4 regions of the Streptomyces sediminicola genome follow, and region 1 is predicted to be linked to each of the others. Evidence: riboswitches for the same ligand, from Rfam matches in the RefSeq annotation. Region 1 holds a riboswitch; each other region holds the start of a gene.

What was found. Region 1 has a riboswitch for cobalamin ahead of VM636_RS10025 (ribonucleoside-diphosphate reductase subunit alpha). Riboswitches for the same ligand answer to the same signal wherever they lie in the genome.
Region 2: another riboswitch for cobalamin. It lies ahead of metE (5-methyltetrahydropteroyltriglutamate--homocysteine S-methyltransferase); the one in region 1 lies ahead of VM636_RS10025 (ribonucleoside-diphosphate reductase subunit alpha).
Region 3: another riboswitch for cobalamin. It lies ahead of VM636_RS02140 ((2Fe-2S) ferredoxin domain-containing protein); the one in region 1 lies ahead of VM636_RS10025 (ribonucleoside-diphosphate reductase subunit alpha).
Region 4: another riboswitch for cobalamin. It lies ahead of VM636_RS01330 (ABC transporter substrate-binding protein); the one in region 1 lies ahead of VM636_RS10025 (ribonucleoside-diphosphate reductase subunit alpha).

Annotation. Positions count from the first base shown of each region.
Region 1 covers NZ_CP144555.1:2,324,537-2,327,735, forward strand. The annotation lists gene VM636_RS10020 (sodium:solute symporter family protein) at 1-893, shown strand, start outside; cobalamin riboswitch at 1,321-1,460, shown strand; gene VM636_RS10025 (ribonucleoside-diphosphate reductase subunit alpha) at 1,584-3,199, shown strand, end outside.
Region 2 covers NZ_CP144555.1:6,629,529-6,632,727, forward strand. The annotation lists gene metE (5-methyltetrahydropteroyltriglutamate--homocysteine S-methyltransferase) at 1-1,746, opposite strand, end outside; cobalamin riboswitch at 1,929-2,119, opposite strand; partial or broken gene entE (2,3-dihydroxybenzoate-AMP ligase) at 2,453-2,656, shown strand; gene VM636_RS29205 (antitoxin) at 2,768-3,028, opposite strand; gene VM636_RS29210 (metalloregulator ArsR/SmtB family transcription factor) at 3,112-3,199, opposite strand, start outside.
Region 3 covers NZ_CP144555.1:463,160-466,358, reverse strand. The annotation lists gene VM636_RS02150 (sugar O-acetyltransferase) at 94-675, shown strand; gene VM636_RS02145 (TetR family transcriptional regulator) at 686-1,243, shown strand; cobalamin riboswitch at 1,758-1,887, shown strand; gene VM636_RS02140 ((2Fe-2S) ferredoxin domain-containing protein) at 1,948-2,361, shown strand; gene VM636_RS02135 ((2Fe-2S)-binding protein) at 2,371-3,102, shown strand; gene VM636_RS02130 (siderophore-interacting protein) at 3,116-3,199, opposite strand, start outside.
Region 4 covers NZ_CP144555.1:278,033-281,231, reverse strand. The annotation lists gene VM636_RS01335 (iron ABC transporter permease) at 1-305, opposite strand, end outside; gene VM636_RS01330 (ABC transporter substrate-binding protein) at 302-1,333, opposite strand; cobalamin riboswitch at 1,375-1,566, opposite strand; gene VM636_RS01325 (zinc-binding dehydrogenase) at 1,863-2,861, shown strand; gene VM636_RS01320 (hypothetical protein) at 2,919-3,089, shown strand.

The DNA.
Region 1 (3,199 bases):
GCGCGCTGGCACCCGGCGAGGCGGGCCGGTGGACGTACGCCACGCTGGCGCTCGGCTCGGCGCTCGCGCTCTTCATGTACCCGCACTCGATCACCGCGACGCTCTCCTCGCGCAGCCGCGAGGTGATCCGCCGCAACACCACGATCCTGCCGCTGTACTCGCTGATGCTCGGCATGCTCGCCCTGCTCGGCTTCATGGCGATCGCCGCCGGGGTCCGGGTGAGCAACGGGCAACTGGCGATCCCGCAGCTCTTCGAGGACATGTTCCCGGACTGGTTCGCGGGCGTGGCGTTCGCGGCGATCGGCATCGGCGCGCTGGTCCCGGCGGCCATCATGTCCATCGCCGCGGCCAACCTGTTCACCCGCAACATCTACCGGGACTTCATCCGGCCGGACGCCACGCCGCACCAGGAGACGCGGGTGTCCAAGGTGGTGTCGCTGCTGGTGAAGGTGGGCGCGCTGGTCTTCGTGCTGGGCATGGACAAGACGGTCGCCATCAACTTCCAGCTCCTCGGCGGCATCTGGATCCTGCAGACCTTCCCGGCGCTGGTCGGCGGCCTGTTCACCCGCTGGTTCCACCGCTGGGCGCTGCTCGCCGGATGGGCGGTGGGCATGGTCTACGGCACGGTCGCCGCGTACGGGGTGGCCTCGCCGACGCAGAAGCACTTCGGGGGCTCGGCGAAGGAGATCCCGGGCATCGGGGAGATCGGCTACATCGGGCTCACCGCGTTCGTGCTCAACGTCCTCGTGACCGTGGTGGCGACGGTCCTGTTCAAGGCCGCGGGTGCCCCCGAGGGCGTCGACGAGACCCGCCCCGGCGACTACACGGCGGACGTGGGCGATCCCGGCGTCGAGGCGGAGCTGCCCCCGGCCACGGCGGAACCGACACGCTGACGGCAAGACGAAGGGCGGGGCCGAGGGCCGCCGGGCGTGTCGGGGGGCCTTCGGAACGCCCCGGGGCGGGCCGGCTCGGCGTGCCGGGCCCCTCGGGTTGTCCGCGGCGAACCGGCCCGGCGCCTCCGGGGCCGGTTCGGCGTGCCGGCCCGACGCGGTCGGCGTGCCGGGGCGCCGTGCTGCGGGGACGGGCGCCTGCCGGGCGTGTCCCCGGGGCGCCGACGGCCGTACGGGCGCGTCCGCCGGACGCCCGCGGAAGGCCCCGTGCCCGGGCCCGGGCAAGCCCGTCGGCCCGGTCCGAAGCCCGCCCGGCGGCGGGCCCGGGGGTGTCCCGGACGCACGGTCCGGGGGTCACTCTACTCACCCCGCGTCGCCCCTCCGATACCAGCCTGACACAACATCTGGGGGTGCTCCCGGGGCCTGGCACAAGATGTATGCTCATGCTCGCTGTCGCCGCAGGGGAATCCGGTGTGAATCCGGAACTGTCCCGCAACGGTGTACTTGTGCGTGTTCGCGTGGCCCGCACAGGCTTCAGTCCGAGGACCTGCCGACAGTGCGCCCCGGCCGTCCGGCCAGGGTGCCATGACGTCCGGGCCTCGTGGAATGGGCCGGTGGACGCGACGCCCCCGTGCGCTCGTGAGCTGCCTCCGCCCTCCGCCAGGCCCCGTGCCGAGCGAGGGAGTGCCCCACGTGACCATCGCGCCAGCCGATCCGGCCTCAGCGACCCCCGTGTCCGCGGAACCCGACGGACCCGGTGCCGCGCTGCTGCGGACCCTGACCGCGCTGACCGCCGACCTCCCCGACGCCGACCCCGGCCGGGTCGCCGCCGCCGCGCTGCGCGGCCGGTCCGCGCGGGCCGACGAGGCGGAGCTGCGGGACCTCGCCACGGAGGCGGCGGCCGGACTGATCTCGGAGGACCCGGTCTACTCCCGGCTGGCGGCCCGGCTGCTCACCCTCGGCATCCGCGCCGAGGCGGCCTCCCAGGGCGTCACGTCCTTCACCGAGTCGGTCGCCACCGGTCACCGCGAGGGGCTGATCGCGGACCGCACCGCCGCGTTCGTCCGGCTGCACGCCGAGCGCCTGGACGCGCTCGTCGACCCGGACGCCGACGACCGCTTCGGCTACTTCGGCCTGCGCACCCTGCACAGCCGCTACCTGCTGCGGCACCCGATCACCCGCAAGGTCGTCGAGACGCCCCAGTACTTCATGCTGCGCGTCGCCGCCGGTCTCGCCGCGGACGACTCGGACCGCTCGGTGGCCGAGGTCGCCGCGCTCTACGGGCTGATGAGCCGGCTCGACTACCTGCCCTCCTCCCCCACCCTCTTCAACTCCGGCACCCGGCACGCCCAGATGTCGTCCTGCTACCTCCTGGACGCCCCCAGGGACGAGCTGGACTCCATCTACGAGCGCTACCTCCAGGTCGCCCGGCTCTCCAAGCACGCCGGCGGCATCGGCCTCGCCTACTCCCGCGTCCGCTCCCGGGGTTCGCTGATCCGCGGCACCAACGGGCACTCCAACGGCATCGTCCCCTTCCTGAAGACGCTCGACGCCTCCGTCGCCGCGGTCAACCAGGGCGGGCGGCGCAAGGGCGCGGCGGCGGTCTACCTGGAGACCTGGCACTCCGACATCGAGGAGTTCCTGGAGCTGCGGGACAACACCGGCGAGGACGCCCGCCGCACCCACAACCTGAACCTCGCGCACTGGATCCCGGACGAGTTCATGCGGCGCGTCGACGCCGACGGCACCTGGTCGCTGTTCTCGCCCTCGGACGTGCCGGAGCTGCCGGACCTGTACGGCGAGGAGTTCGACGCGGCCTACCGCGCGGCGGAGGCGGCCGGCCTGGCCCGCAAGACGCTGCCGGCCCGCGAGCTGTACGGCCGCATGATGCGCACCCTGGCGCAGACCGGCAACGGCTGGATGACCTTCAAGGACACCTCCAACCGCACCTCCAACCAGACCGCCGAACCGGGCCACGTCATCCACTCCTCCAACCTCTGCACGGAGATCCTGGAGGTCACCAGCGACGGGGAGAGCGCGGTCTGCAACCTGGGCTCGGTGAACCTGGGCGCCTTCGTGAGCGGCGACGACATCGACTGGGAGCGGCTGGACACCACCGTCCGCACCGCGGTCACCTTCCTCGACCGGGTCGTCGACATCAACTTCTACCCGACCGAGCAGGCGGCCCGCTCCAACACCCGCTGGCGCCCGGTGGGCCTGGGTGCGATGGGCCTCCAGGACGTCTTCTTCCGGCTCCGCATGCCCTTCGACTCCCCCGAGGCGAAGGCCCTCTCCACCCGGATCGCCGA
Region 2 (3,199 bases), 4.3 Mb from region 1:
GTCGTCCCTGACGAAGGACCACGCGAGCATCGTCACCGGACCGGTGAGCATGCCCTTGACGGGACGGCCGGTCAGCGACTGGGCGTACGTCGTCCAGGTCACCGTCATCGGCGCGGGGCGCGCGATGTCACCGGCCAGCACCGGCGGGCGCACGTACCGGGTGCCGTACGACTGGACCCAGCCGTTGCGGGTCGCCAGGTAGCCGGTGAGCCGCTCGGCGAAGTACTGCACCATGTCGTTGCGCTCGGGTTCGCCGTGCACCAGCACGTCGATACCGGCCTTCTCCTGGAACGAGACGACCTCCCGCACCTCGGTCCGCATCCGCTCCTCGTACTCGGGCCGGCCGATCCGCCCGGCCCGCAGGTCGGCGCGGGCCGTCCGCACCTGCGTGGTCTGCGGGAACGAGCCGATCGTCGTGGTCGGCAGCAGCGGCAGGCCGAGGCGGGCGCGCTGGGCGGCGGTCCGCTCCGCGTAGGGCAGGCAGCGGCGCCCGTCGGCGTCGGTCACGGCCGCGGCGCGGGCGCGCACCGCCGGGTCCCGGGTGATCGGCGAGTCGGCGCGGGAGGCCAGGTCGGCCCGGTTGGCGGCGAGTTCGGCGGCGATGGCGTCGGTGCCGTGGGCGAGGCCGCGGGCCAGGGTGACGATCTCGGCGGTCTTCTGCCGGGCGAAGGCGAGCCAGCGCAGGATCTGCGGATCGATGTCCCGCTCGTCGGCGGTGTCCAGCGGCACGTGCAGCAGGGAGCAGGAGGCGGAGACGTCGACCCGGCCGGCCAGGCCCAGCAGCGTGCCGAGAGTGGTCAGTGAGCGGGCGAGGTCGTTGACCCACACGTTGCGGCCGTCGACGACGCCCGCGACGAGCCGCTTGCCCGGCAGCCCGCCCACGGCGGCGAGATCGTCCAGGTTGCCCGCGGCGGCCTCGGCGAAGTCCAGCGCCAGCCCCTCGACCGGCGCCTTCGCCAGCACCGGCAGCGCGTCCCCGAGCCGGTCGAAGTAGGAGGCGACCAGCAGCCGGGGCCGGTCCTCCCGTCCGCCGAGGTCGCGGTAGGCCCGCCCGGCCGCGTTCAGTTCGGCCGGCGTGCGGTCCTGGACCAGGGCGGGTTCGTCGAGCTGGGCCCACGCGGCGCCCGCCGCGCGCAGGTCGGCCAGCACCTCGGCGTAGACGGGCAGCAGCCGGTCCAGCAGGGTGAGCGGGTCGAACCCCTCGGCGACGCCGGGCGCGGGCTTGGCGAGCAGCAGGTAGGTGACCGGTCCGACCAGGACCGGCCGGGGGGCGAGGCCCTGCGCGAGGGCCTCGCGCACCTCGGCGACCTGCCGGGAGGAGTCGGCGGTGAACACGGTGTCGGGGCCCAGTTCGGGCACCAGGTAGTGGTAGTTCGTGTCGAACCACTTGGTCATCTCCAGCGGCGCCACCTCCTGGGTGCCGCGGGCCATGGCGAAGTAGCCGTCCAGCGGGTCGGCGGCGACGGCGGCACGGTGCCGTTCCGGCACGGCACCGACCATGACGGTGGTGTCGAGCACGTGGTCGTAGTACGAGAAGTCGCCGGTGGGCACCTCGTGGATGCCGGCCTCGGCGAGTCGCCGCCGGTTGTCGCGGCGCAGTGCGGCGGCGGTGGCGTGGAGGGCGTCGGCGCCGACGCGGCCCTTCCAGTAGCCCTCGACCGCCTTCTTCAGTTCCCGGTTCGGGCCCTGACGGGGGTAGCCGTACACGGTGGCCCGTGCTGCCGCGGCTGCGGACTCGGTGGTCACGGAGATCTCCTTCGCGAGATGGATCCCTGAGGTCCCGGCGACGGGACGAGTGCGCGAAGGGGTGACGGACCGGACGGGACGACAGCACGCCGGTCCGCCGCGCTCGTCCGTCTGGTGTGTACGCCGACCCGCCCTCGAGGTCACCGGGATGTCCGGGCGCGCGGGGTGCGCGCTCGGGCAGGTGGCAGGTCTTCGGACTCGCGGGCACGTCCTTCTCGGTCACCGAGGAGGACACCTACTGACCGTCGCTTCCCAGGCCCTTCGGCCCAGTGCTCATGACGGCGGTCGTTCCCGCTCACCGCTGCGGGGCAGTCCCGGATTCCCACCGGGTTCCCTCTTGCGACGCATCCCGCCTGGCGGACGGGGCGAACCAGCTGCACCGCCCACCCTAGACGCCCACGCCCTTGGGCGGGCGACACGTCCGCCATGCGGATGGCGGCGTGGACACCCGCCGGGCACCGGTGCCGCCCCACGGCGTCGTGCGGAAGGTGCGGTGCGGCCCCCGCCCCGGCGCGGCAGACGGTTCCCCGGCGGGACGCCGCGACGGCCGGGCGGATCCACGCCACCGGGTCGCGGGACGGTCGCACGCCGCCGCCCGGGACGGGCGCCGCGGCTCTCGCCGCCGGGCCCGCGACCCCGCCCGGCGGGGGCGGTCCGCCCCGCGTTCAGGCGGGGGCCGTCGCCGGCGCGGCCACCGGACCACCTCGAACCCGCCCCCCACCTCGGCGAACGCACCTGCGCCTACGTCATCCTGCGCTCCGGCGCCGAACGGCCCCGGCCGGTGGCGATCACACGCTTCGTCCACGAACGGGGGCCGGCCGCGTACGAGGTGCCCGACCGCGTCGCGTTCGTGACCGAGTTCCCGCGGACCGGTGTCGGCAAGGTCTCCCGGAAGGACCTGCGGGCCGCGCCCGCACCCGACCCGCACGCCGGACGCCCCGCCCGCCGCACCGCCTCCTCCCGGACCTCCGAACAGCCCTCGGGCCCGGGAGCGGGAGCGGCGCGACGGGGGAGCGGCCGGTCAGGACTTCTTCTCGTCCTTGCCGTCCTTGTCGCCCTTCTCGTCCTTGTCGCCCAGCTTCCCGACGAAGTCCTGCGCCTTGTCGACCGCCGTGTCGATCTTGTCGCTGTGCTTGCCGCGGGTCTTGCCGTCGACGAACTCGCCGACCTTCTCCAGTCCGTCCGAGATCTTGTCGCCGTGCGTGCCGGCGACCTCCTCGGCCTTCTCCTTCAGGTTCTTCAGGGCGTCCTTGTCCTTGAGGTTCTTCAGCGCGTCGAACATGCCGGCCTCGTGTCTCCTTCACTCAACTGCCTGGTGGAAGCACGATTTTACGGTGCGACGGTGCCCGGTATGCCCCGCAGCGGTCAGGACGGCGGTTTCGCCCCGGTGTCCGTGCGCAGGTCCGCCAGCAACTCGGCCTGCCCGGCCAGCACCCCGGACAGGATGGTGCGG
Region 3 (3,199 bases), 1.9 Mb from region 1:
GGGGGGAGCGGGGCGGGTCGGCCGGAAAGCCCACGGCGGACGACTCGCGCGGCGAGGGTACGTACGTACACTCCCGGGTGTACGGTCGTACGCATGCCGACGGACCACTTCGCCGGGGACCCGCGCACCCAGCTCGAACGCATGCGTGCGGGCGACCTCTACCTCGCCGACGACCCCGAGATCGCCCGCATGCAGCAGCGGGCGGTACGGCTGGCCGCCCGCTACCAGGCCGCCTTCGCCGAGGACGCGGACGCCGCCCGGCCGCTGCTCGCCGAACTCCTCGGCTCGCTGGGGGAGGAGGCCCAGGTCCGGCCGCCCCTGTACGTCGACTACGGCACCCACATCAGCATCGGTGCCCGCACCTTCGTCAACTACCAGTTGACTGCGCTGGACGTCGCCGCCATCACCATCGGTGAGGACTGCCAGATCGGGCCCAACGTCCAACTGCTCACACCGACCCATCCGTTGGAGCCGGGGCCGCGCAGGGACAAACTGGAGGCCGCCCGGCCCATCGTCATCGGCGACAACGTGTGGATCGGGGGCGGCGCCATCGTGCTGCCCGGCGTCACCATCGGCGACGACTCCGTCGTGGGCGCCGGAGCGGTCGTCACCAAGGACGTGCCGCCCGGTGTCGTCGCCGTCGGCAACCCGGCCCGCACCGTCCGGACCCTGTGAGCCCGCTGCCGTGGCCACCGGACACACCGACCCCCAGCGCCGCGAACGCATCATCGCCGCCACCCTCGACCTCATCGCCGAGGAGGGCATCGCGCGGGTCTCCCACCGGAGGATCGCCCAGCGCGCCCAGGTGCCGCTGGGGTCCATGACGTACCACTTCAACGGCATGGACCGGTTGCTGCGGGAGGCGTTCGGCAGGTTCATCGACCACATCGTCGCCGTCTTCGACGCCCACCTCGACGGCGTCGCCGACCAGGACCATGCCCGCGAGGCGGTGGCCGACCTCGTGCACGCCCTGTCGGAGGGCAGCAGGCGCGACCTCGTCCTCACCCAGGAGCTGTACACCCTCGCGGCCCGCTCCCCCTCCTACCGCGAACTCACCCACACCTGGATGCGGCACAGCCGGGTCCGCCTGGAAGCGCACTTCGACCCGGACACGGCCCGCCAACTCGACGCCCTCATCGAGGGGCTGACCCTGCACCGGGCCCTGGACCGGGAACCGCACGACCGTGCCCTGACGCTCGAAGCCGTCACCCGGATCACCACGCGGGGCGGTCCGGCCACCTGAGCGGGACCGGGCCCGCCGCGGAACACACGGGCCCGCTGAACCGCCCGTGCGGCATGGTCCTGACCGCCGTGCCGCACGGGCTCCCTCCCCGAGCCCGCCCCGGCGTGGGATGTGAGCCCCGGGACGGTCGGGAGGGTGCCCGGGGCGGGGCGGGGCGGGGCGGGGTGGGGTGGCGCGGGGCGCGTGCACCGGGCCGGGCGTGCGTCCCCAGGGCCGGACTTCCGTGCCGGGCCGGGAACCGGGCGGGGTCCGGGCGTGCGCCCCGAGGTTGGTCTGCCGCGCCGTGCCGGTCCGGGCGTGCGCCCCGAGGGGCGCCGGGCCGGGAACCACCGCGGGCCGGTGTGCGGAAGGAACCGGGCGCGGGTTCGGGTAGGGCACCCCGGGCCGGAAGCCACGCCGGACCACGGTCCCGCCGTGCTCGGCCCGTCCCGTCCCGCCGGTACGGCTCGCCCATCCGGATGACGCGGAGCCGTACCGGATGCGAGGATGGCCCGCGACAAGGCGACGGCGAACCGAGGAAGCCGGTGGAAATCCGGCGCGGTCCCGCCACTGTGATCGGCGAGCGGACCCCGTTCGAGGCCACGGCCCGCACACCCGCGGGCGGGAAGGCCGGGGCGAGCATCGACCCGAGAGCCAGGAGACTCACGCGGTCGCCCCTCCACGGACGCCGGGGCGGATCTCCCCGGGGAGAGGACCGATGCGCCATGCCCGCGTCACCCGGCGAGGCGGCCCCCGCCGCCCACTCCGCCTCCCGCACGACCCCCTCCACCGCCTACGGCGCCCCGCCCTGCCGGGTCGTCGTCTGCCGGGACTGCTGCTGCGGCACGCCCAAGGTGAGCGGCGACCACGCCGCACAGACCGCACGCCTGCGCGCGGAGGTCCCCGTCCGCGTCTCCACCTGCCTGGACGTCTGCGACCAGGCCAACGTCATCGTGGTCCAGCCCTCCGCCGCCGGCCGCGCGGCCGGCGCCCGCCCCGTCTGGCTGGGCCTGGTCAACGACCCGTACGCCACCGAGGACGTCCTCGCCTGGATACGCGCGGGCGGCCCCGGCATCGCGGACCGCCCCGAGATCCTCGACCTGTACGCCTTCACGCCGCCGCGCCGCGCGGCCCGTTGAGGCCGCGCCGTGTCCGCGTCCCCGCCCGCCGCCGCCCGCGCCGACGAGGCGAGCGTGACCGCCGCCCTGGCCGACGTCGCCCGGTACGGCGGCTTCTTCGCCCTCACCGTGGGCGGCCCCGCCGAGGGCTGGCACCCCGTGGGCGCCGCCTACGCCCGTGGCTTCGCCGACCTGGCCCGCGCGGTCGCCGAGCGCCACCGCGCCCCGGAACCCCGCGTCGGCCTCTCCATCGCCCACCTCGGACACGTCGCCCGGCTGTGGTCGCCCGCCCTGGCCTGCACCGTGGTCCACGGCATCGTCCCGGACCTCACCGCACTGCAACGCGCCGACGACGGGCCCGCGCTGCGCCTGCCCCGCGCCGCCGGCTGGCACGCCGCCGCCCTCCCGGACCCCGCCGGCGCGCTCGCCGGCCAAGTCCACGCCCACCTCCGGGCCTTCGCCGCCGGGCCGCACCCGCGCATCGCGCACCGCCTGCTCGACGGCAACGCCGCCTCCGCGCTCGCCGAGGCGGCCCGCGCCCTGCTCGCCGCCCATCCCGGCCTCCGTGGCGTGCTCGCCGCCCTCACGGCCGACCTGCTCGGCAGGCCGCCGCTCACCGGCACGGGCCGGCTCGCCGGGGCGAACCTCGCCTTCCGCCGCCGGAGTTGCTGCCTCTACTACCGGGCCCCGGCGGGACGCCCCTGCGGCGACTGCTGCCTGACCGCGCCGCACGACACGGCCCGCGCGGAGGACGGCACGTGAGGGAGGCCGGGGATCAGGCGGCCCGAGCGGTCGCCTCGTGGCGCCAGAAGCCCGAGAAGGTGATGCGGTCCTTCGGCAGACCGAGCCGGTGCAGGTG
Region 4 (3,199 bases), 2.0 Mb from region 1:
CCCACCACCGCGAGCCCGGCGCCGGTCACGGCCCCGAGGACCACGCGCGGCGCCCGGACGTCGAGGACGATCGTCTCCCGGGCCCGCGTCCAGTCGGGCGCCCCCCAGTCGGCGCCCAGCGCGTGCGTCACGATGCCCCAGACCTGGCCGGGCGGCACCCGCACCGAGCCGATCGCCAGCCCCGCCGTCAGGGAGGCCAGCAGCAGCACGACGAGGACCGCCACCGTCGCGGCCAGGCCCGTCCGGCCGGGGTGCCGGACGGGCCCGGGGGCCGTGGTGGGGGTCCGCGGGGCGGGAGCCGTCACCGGAAGCTCGCGGGGTGCAGCCCGCGGGCCAGGTCCTCGACCAGGTGCGCGGAGCGGACCCCGACGAGCGTCGCGGTCAGCGGCAGGACCACGAACCGCTTCTCGCGCACCGCGGGCACGTCCGCGAGCGCGGGCTGCGACAGCAGGAACTCCTTCTTCTGCTCGACGCTGCCGGCACCGGCGTAGTCGTAGATGGCGATGACCTCGGGCCGGCGCTCGACCACCTGTTCCCAGGAGACGTCGCCGAAGACCTCGTCCAGGTCGGAGAAGACGTTCTTCCCGCCGGCCAGCCGGATCAGGTCGGTGCCGAGGCCCTTGCCGCCGGCGGTGAAGGCGCTCTTGTCGCCGCTGTCGTAGACGAAGACGGGCACGGTGGGCGCGTCCCGGACCGCGGCGGCGGCCTCGTCCACGCGGGCGCGGAGGCCGGCGACGAGACGGTCGGCGCGTTCGGACACCCCGAAGATCCGGCCGATGGTGCGGATCTCCTCGTAGGTGTCCTCCATCGTCACCTTGTCCCGGCCGCAGTACTCGCGATTGAGGTGGGTGTCGATCCCGGCGTCGGCGAACGCCGTGCGGGAGCGGCCCTCCTTCTCCGCGAACGCGCTGCCGTAACCGCCGTAGACGAAGTCGGGCTCCGCCTCCAGGATCGCCTCGAAGGACGGCTCCCGCTTGGCCAGTTCGGGGACGGACGCGAAGTCCTCCCGCAGTTCGGGCAGGACGGCGGAGTCGGGGAAGGCGGTGCCCACCATCCGGTCCTTCAGCCCGAGGGAGAGCATCAGTTCCGCCGGGTGCTGGTGGATGGTGACCGCGCGGGACGGCGGTCTGTCGTACGTGGTCGTGACACCGCAGTTGTCGACGGTCACGGGGAAGCCCGCCGGAGCGGACGCCGTGGCCTTCGCGTCCCCGCCGGTGCCGGGGGAGGTGCCGCAGCCCGCGGTGAGCAGGACGGCCGCCAGGGCGAGTGCGCCGGCGGCGCGGGCCGGGCGGCGCCGCCTGGCGGGGGACGGCGGTCGCAGGGAAGGGGGCATGCCGGAATACACGTGAAGCCTCCTGGGGAGTCCGCGCTCCTCGGAACGGGCCCGCGACAGGCCAGTGTCCTGACTCCCGGATCGACGTTCCCCCCGCCTTCCCGCGCGGCGCGCAGTGGCATGTCGAAGGGTTGCACTCCCCGGTCACAGTGGCGGGACCGTGCCGGATTCACACCGGCTTCCTGTCTCCCGTCGCGGCGATGACCCGACGATCCTACGTTCCCTCAGGTGACGGCGAGGCGCCGGGACCGCGATTTCCCGCTCCCGGCCGGGAACCCGCCGCCCCGCCTGCCGACCGTCTTCCGGGGCCGGGCGGGAGCGGCGGCGGAGGCGGGAGGGGCGGACCGGGCGACACCGCCCTCGTCCGCGCGGTGCTCGGCCCGCACCGCCGGCCGCCGGGGCGGCGGGCACAGCGCACGAGCCCTCAGCCGCGGGGGCCGGATCGGCGTGGTCGGCGGACGGAGGCGAGCCGTCGCCGGTGGGTACGTGAGAGCGTGGACCGCGAGGGCGGGGCGTCGGAGGAGGAAGCATGGCCGAAACCGTGCCCGCCCAGATGCGGGCCGCGTACATCGACTCCGTCGGCCCGGCGGAGGGCATCCGTCACGGGCCGCTGCCCGTCCCGCCCGTCGGGCCCACCGACGTGCTGGTCCGCGTCCGGGCCGTGGCCGTCGACCCCGTGGACACCTTCGTACGCTCCGGGGCCTACCCGACCCCGCTGCCGTTCCCGTTCGTCGTCGGCCGCGACCTCGTCGGCGAGGTGGCCGCCACCGGGAGCGGCGCGGTGGGCTTCCGGCCGGGGGACCGGGTGTGGTGCAACAGCCTGGGCCACGCCGGCCGGCAGGGCGCCTGCGCCGAGTACGCCACGGTCCCCGCCGACCGGCTCTACGCCGCACCGCCCGACCTCGACCCCGAGCACCTGGTGGCGGCGGCCCACCCGGCCGCGTCGGCCTGGCTGGCGCTCTTCCGGCACGGGCGGCTGACGGCGGGGGAGACCGTGTACGTCGGCGGCGGGGCCGGCAACGTCGGCGGCGCCGCCGTGGCCCTCGCCGCCTCGGCCGGCGCCCGGGTGATCGCCACCGCACGCGCCGAGGACGCCGCCGCGGTACGCGCCCTCGGCGCCGCCGAGGTCCTCGACCACCGCGCCCCCGGCCTGGGCGAACGGCTGCGCGCGGCCCTGCCCGACGGCTGCGACGTCCACCTCGACACCTCCGGCCGGGCCGACCCGGCCGACGCCGTCGACCTGCTCGCGCCCCGCGGCCGGCTCGTCGCCATGGTCGGACTGGGCGGCGCCGCGGCCCCGTTGCCGCTCGGCCGGCTCTACACCAAGGACGCGAGCATCGTGGGCTTCGCCCTCAGCAACGCCACCACCGACGACCTCGCCCGCGCCGCCCGGCAGGTGGTGCGCCTGCTGCGCGGGACGCCCTGGCGCCCGCGCGTCGCCGACCGCCTGCCGCTGTCGATGACGGCACGGGCCCACCGGCGGCTGGAAGACGGTGAGGTGAAGGGCCGTCTGATCCTTGTCCCGTGATTTCCCGGCGTATGGGCGCGAAGTGCGGGCACTCGAAGGAGCGGAGGTGGATAAAAGATGGTTCCCTTGCTTCTCGTTCTTCTGCTGGCCCTGATTCTTTTCGGTGCGGGTTTCGCCCTCAAGGCGTTGTGGTGGATCGCCGTCATCGTCCTCGTGGTGTGGCTGCTGGGCTTCCTCGTGCGCCCGGCGGGCAGCGGCGGTCGCCGGGGGCGCTGGTACCGCTGGTGAACGCGGACAGACCGAGCGAGGAACGGAGCGGGCCCACCGGCGATCGTCCGGTGGGCCCGCTCCGCCCGTCGTCCGGGAAATGCCCCGGCGTTGTTCCTGCCCGGCGCCCC